2 regions of the Eubacterium sp. F2 genome follow, and region 2 is predicted to be linked to the other one. Evidence: predicted binding sites of a transcription regulator. Region 2 holds the regulator's gene; the other holds the start of a gene.
The links. The regulator Rex, encoded in region 2, represses fermentation and respiration genes when NADH is low (regulators of the CRP and FNR family bind a similar motif). The targets are predictions, from matches to a motif close to ATTGTTAANNNNTTAACAAT.
Positions count from the first base shown of each region.

Region 1: the regulator Rex is predicted to act here: its motif matches at 1,533-1,552, upstream of prdC (proline reductase-associated electron transfer protein PrdC).

Region 1 is NZ_CP176393.1:425,194-428,378, forward strand. It holds gene prdC (proline reductase-associated electron transfer protein PrdC) at 1-1,312, opposite strand, end outside; gene ACI77B_RS01690 (TetR/AcrR family transcriptional regulator) at 2,401-3,069, shown strand.
Region 2 is NZ_CP176393.1:1,068,214-1,071,398, reverse strand. It holds gene ACI77B_RS04420 (hypothetical protein) at 1-729, opposite strand, end outside; gene ACI77B_RS04415 (indolepyruvate ferredoxin oxidoreductase subunit alpha) at 771-944, shown strand; gene ACI77B_RS04410 (redox-sensing transcriptional repressor Rex) at 1,251-1,925, opposite strand; gene acpP (acyl carrier protein) at 2,098-2,331, opposite strand; gene ACI77B_RS04400 (ABC-F family ATP-binding cassette domain-containing protein) at 2,441-3,185, opposite strand, start outside.

The DNA.
Region 1 (3,185 bases), 640 kb from region 2:
TATCCTGGCTGACTTCTCTGGATACAGTCATGTGTCTGTACAGCGGATGGCCAATCGTTCTCATCATATGGTCGGTCAGGTGGAATACCTTCAGCCCCATCTTAGGAGCGGATGCCATTACAGTGTTGGAACAGTCAGAGCAGTTTCCGATCAGGATATATTCGCATTTATCCTTCTTAAACTGCATGTTGTTCTTAACCTGTCCAGGACAGATTCCCGGACGCTCACACTTCAGAGATCCGTTCTTCTGTTCCTGAGCCTGCTTGCACTTGCATACAGAGATTACTTCGCCGTTCATCTTCTTTACAACGTCTCTGAGTCTGTCCTCTGTTCCGCTGCATGCGCAGACCAGAATACCACACTTGGCGCCGTGAAGATCCGGGAACGGAATGCTGACCAGAATCGCTCCGGAGGACTTGGTAACTGGGGAATCCAGTGTTGTCGGTCTTCCTGTGAACGGTCCTCCGAGAAGGATTTCACCGTACTCGCCGTCAATTCCGCCGGCTTTCTCAATCATATCATTAACAGAAGTTCCAACCGGTACGTCGAAGAAGACGTGCGGCTCGCTTCCGCCGTTCAGCTTTCCGCGGACGGTCATGTCCTTGGAATAGGATGGCTTTCTTTCTTCAATGGCTTCACATACTCTTGCGCATGTCTCGCAGTTGATGACAATTGCGTTGGCAGCGGATGGCAGCTGTGAAGGCTCGAGCTCGATGCCCAGGCACTCTCTTACGACTGCACGCTCCTCTCCTTCCGGATAAATGTCTGCCAGAAGATGCATGGATACGTCCGGTCTGTCCTTGATTGCTGCATCGATTGTCTTGATTGCTTTATGATGTTTTCTCTTGATTGCGATGATTACCTTGGAAGCATTGGAGATTTCCTTTGCATATTCTGCTCCGCGGATAACCTTCTCCGGATCCTGTTCCAGACGTGCGATGTTGTGTGCCAGTCCCGGCTCACACTCGGATGCGTTTACGAGGATATATCCATCCTTCAGATCGCAGTCCAGCTTAACGCCTGTCGGGAATCCTGCACCGCCCTGTCCGACGACTCCAGCTTCCTTGACCATATCCAGCTTGCTGCCTTCCTTGATCTTCTCATACTCATCCGGCTGCTCATCGTCAGCTTTAATAATGATGCGGTCGTCCAGAACATCCTCAACTGTTCCGTAAACACTGGAGAAAATGTTAGCTCCCAGTCCTGTCGGCTCTGCAATCAGCGTACCTTTCTTAACCCTGTCGCCCTTCTTGACGATCGGTGCACACGGTTTGCCGACATGCTGCCGGAGCAAAATCTGTAAATTGTCCATACTGTTACACTCCTCTTAGCCTAACACTTCTATTTAATTCAATACCAGGTATCTGGATTTTCACTAAGTTATTGTTAATTACTCGACAGGTTAACGTGATAATTTTCTAAATATTAGCGCCGGTAACAGAATGCCCGGAAAAACACAGTCCGATCACTGGTTTCTGTCCATCCTTCCTGCCGGATTTTCCTCCGGAAGTCTGGATGTATAAGAATACATAATTGTGATTCGATTAACTATGTCGCTTACGAATACCTCATCGCAACCTCATGTACATTTACAATATCACATCTTCAACAGGATTGCAATGAAATTATTAAAAAAATAACAGAGTTTTATCAGTCCTTTTATCATTGGCATTTCAATGCTTTTCCGATTTTCATCAATAATACGACTGAACCGCGTTCTATTCAGCGGTTTATTGTTTTTTCCCCACTATGGACGATTGATGACATTTTAAAACTTCTATCGATCTATAATTTATTTAAATCGGATCTCTTCCCATTCTGCTGTCAAAAATAATTGGAAACCGCCACATGATTTGTCCGTTTTTCCTGTGATTTTTTTATCGATCGAACACAACGTTTTCCCCAGCTCAATCGTTTCCCGCACCCCTCATCGAAAGAAAAGTAATTTTTATCCCATTTTTCTGCTTTTCTTCTCCTTAAATCCCGATCACAGTACCAGAATTTCAAAGCTCCGGACAATCGGTACACTGTATACACGATACTCCCTCTTATTTTTTGACTCGTCTGTCTTTCAATCAATTGTTGCAAATAAAATCAGATAGATATATCTAATCAATATAATTTTACTCATTTCTATCGATTTTCTTTTGGATTATAGTTCTAATCTTTTACATTTTACGATATAATATTATCTAATACATCTTGATTTACGTATACAATTCCAAGGTATTGAGGTCCCGGATCCGGGATCGGACAGCATCCTGATTTTTTCACGGGATACTCCATAATTACAAAACACATAAAGACAGCAGAATACCCGGGTGATTCCGGAGAGGTCCATCCTTATGTATTCATCTGCATAACGATCATGAAAAATAAAAGAAAGAGGTAAGTAAAAACATGGGACGTAAAAAGAGAACAACAAAGCAGAAGATTGTGGACGCGGCATGGAAGCTCTTCTATACGAAAGGCTACGATGAAACCACAATCGAAGACATTATTAAAGAGTCCAAGACGTCCAAAGGCTCTTTCTACCACTATTTCAAGGGAAAAGACGCTCTTCTCGGCACACTGTCCGATCTGTTCGATCAGAAATATATCGAGCTGTCAGAAGAACTGGATGAACACAAGCCGGAAATGTCCGCCTCAGACAAACTGCTTTATCTGAATCATGAACTGTTTCAGATGATCGCAGATAACGTTGATATTCACCTGCTGGCTTACATGTACGGCACGCAGCTGACCACTGACGGCGAACGCCACCTGCTTAACAGCAGCCGTTTCTATTTCAAGTATATTACGGAAATTATAAAAGAAGGACTGGATTCCGGAGAATTTGACCAGCGCTTCACGCTGAACCAGCTGGTAAAGATCTACGCCATGTTTGAACGTTCCATGCTGTATGACTGGGCCCTGTGTAAGGGAAAGTACAGCCTGACAACGATATCGACCTATCTGCTGAAATCCATTCTGGACCGGTTTCGCCACGGCTATGACGGCGCCGAACTGGATGACAATGTCAAACAGACCTTTATCGATGCGTACATAAGTTCACGTTCGGATCTTTAACCGCTTCAGAAGTATATACTCCCTCGGGGAAGTTCACTGGTTGATGCGGGCGGGCATATTTTCATCCGCCTCCCTTCTGCAGCTGCCGGTCACGCAAACCGCATAAACCCCAGCAG
Region 2 (3,185 bases):
GGCCTGGTAATCTACGCTGACGGAGATGCAGAGCGCGTCTGTGGCTGCATTTTCATAGACCTTCCGGACTTTTGCGATGCATCCGCAGTCTTCTGCCACACAATGCGCAATATCTGTGATGACGTTATCGGAAATAAAGAATTCACCAAGATAGCTGAAGGTCGGCCGGACGACGGTTTTTTCCGATGTGTTCCCGCTGCCGGTGAAGAACCTGGATTCTCTCAGGATTTTCATCGGATTGAAAAAGTAGCCGGCAAAATCACGTTTCAGCTGCGGCGCCGCGGCCGGAATAACGTGTTTCCCCTGAATGTCTCTCTGTTTTCTCGCGGTTTCCCGTTCCGCTTCCGTTGTAATGTCCTCAATGTGTATTCTGCGGGAAACTTCAGGAAGTTCCAGCATTTCACAGATCTTGTCCGCCATTTCTTCCGATGTTCCAAGAACCAGAATGCTCTTCGGGTTGATCTCATGAATGCGGTCCCTGACTTCTTTCCTGTGTTCCGGGCGCACAAAAACAGCCGCCTTGATCGCGCCGACCTTGGTCTTTTCGCGTTTGGCAGAATGTCCTGCCTCCACTCTGTTTTTATAGATGAACAGTCCATCGTCTATGATGGCATCAATCCGCAAAGCCTTGCAAATACTGATTGCCTGGTAACTTTTTCCGGTACCGCTGCGGCCTGTTAAAGAATATACTTTCACTTTACTAATCCGGTCCTTTCTGTTATAATCCATAGTATACACAGATAACAGGTTTTTACAAGGAGGTAATACCAATGGCTTATAAGATTAATGACGGAGTTTGCATCAGCTGCGGAGCTTGTGAGGCTGAGTGCCCTGTAGAGGCTATTTCCCAGGGAGATGCTGCATACGTAATCGACGAGGATAAGTGCATCAGCTGCGGTTCCTGCGCTGGCGTATGTCCTGTAGGCGCTCCGGCTGAGGCTTAATTGACCCCGGTCATTTAAAAGGGACGATTGACAGCCTGCTGTTTCATTTCGGAACAGCAGGCTGTTTTTTTATGTCCGCATCCTGGCAGCCTCAGCCTCCGCGCCCTGCCGGAACGGCAAAGAAAAAGGACCGCATGCCGCGGTCCAGAATGCCTATGTTCGATTTTATTCAAGAGATATAATCCATTTCCGATGTCTGCCATCAGAAATAAAAGAGATGAGACTAATTTCCCCGAATTCTTCATAATCCAATCGTTTTCCGATCGTGCTCCCCATTTCATGTATCTGATTCTGTCTGCCAGTAAACTAATCCTCGTCCAGGCTGACACCCTTCACACCCGTCTGGCGGATATCATTCATATGATATGCCAGTGAATGCAGCGTATCCGAGAGATGCACGGATTCAAGCGCAACGGTATCCGGGACTTCCAGATCAACCAGAGCAAAATTCCAGATGCCCTTGGCGCCGGCAGCAGACAGACGGTCTGCAACTTCCTGCGCATTTCCCCTGTTTACACAGATGATACCGATATCGATGTGATTCTCCTCAACATACGTTTCGATATCTTTATAGTCGTAAATCGGAATACCTTCTACGGTTTTCCCGATCAGGTTCGGGTCGATTTCAAATGCAGCGCTCAGCTTAAAGCCTTCTTCAATCAGGCTGACTGCATATTTGGAAATGGCCTGGCCCAGATTTCCGGCACCGATCAGGACCATTGTGTAGTCTCTGTCCAGACCCAGGATCTTGCTGATTTCCTTATACAGTTCAGCAACACTGTATCCGTATCCCTGCTGACCGAAATCACCGAAATTATTCAGGTCCTGGCGGATCTGAGATGCGGTATAGCCGATCATAGCACTGAAGTCTTTGGAAGAAATTTTCTCTACTCCCTTTTTCTTCAGTTCAATCAGATAACGCCGATAGCGGGGAAGCCTTCTGATTACGGCGTTGGAGATTTTAGAATTCTTTCGTCTCACATTACCCTCCCTCTGGCAGCGGAGAATCCTGAACTCTTTTCCGGACCCAGTTATTCTTCAATCTGCCCGAATTATTATATTAGTTTGTTATTTCAATCATACGATAAAAAACAACAAAACTTTAACAAATTAACAGATAAAAAAGCCGCCTTCATGAGAGGCGGTCAATCGCTTATTCCGCAGTATGCGCTTCTACGTATTTAACTAAGTCGCCTACAACCTGGAATTTTTCAGCCTCTTCATCCGGGATCTCGATGTCAAATTCTTCCTCGATTGCCATGATGATTTCAACAGCGTCCAGGGAATCCGCCTCCAGATCCTTGGTCATATTGGTATCCATTGTTACCACAGACTTATCAACGCTGAGCTGATCCACGATTATGTCTCTGATCTTCTCAAAAACCATAGTCTCGCCCTCCTCTAGTATCTTCCAATACTTCAAACATTATACATTATCTTTATTTCAGAATCAACCATCGCGGTTAAAACATTCTGCTTAAAAGCCAGTTTTCAGACTATTCTTCCAGCTGTCCCCATTCTTCATATGCCTGATCCAGCTCCGTCTGCGCATCCTTCTGTTTATTGTCCAACTCCGTCAGTTTCTTAGAGTTCGACAGAATTTTCGGGTCACACATTTTCTGCTGAATTTCCTCGATTTCATCTTCGAGTTCAGCAATTCTGGATTCAAGCTGCTCGATTTTTCTCTGTTTTCTGCGTTCCTCAGCCTGGCGCTTTTTCTTCAGCGCGCGCTCCTCTTCCGAGGACAAAGGCTGATCTGGCAAGGAATCTTCCCCGCTCTGCCCATCCTTACCATTCTGCTCGCCGAAGGCCTGCCGCCGCTCAGACTCTGCCTCACCGACCAGGTCTCTCATCTGATTCAGATACTGTTTTCCAGAGGACGTCTCTTCCTTCTTTTCCTCATAATAGTCGTATCCGCCCTCATACTTGGTGATTCCGGAAGGACCCAGCTCGTAAATCTTGGTCGCGATCTGATTCAGGAAGTAACGGTCATGGGAAACCGCGACAATCGTTCCCGGGAATTCCCGCAGCGCTTCCTCAAAAATTTCCTTTGATTCAATGTCCAGATGGTTGGTCGGCTCATCCAGCATCAGCACATTGGAACCACTCATCATCAGTTTCAGAAGAGCAAGTCTCGCCTTTTCTCCTCCGGACAGCGATCCGACTTTGGTAAAGACCTGATCCCCTCTGAACAGAAAACGACCCAGGAAATTACGGATTTCGCTTTCCTTATACAGGCGG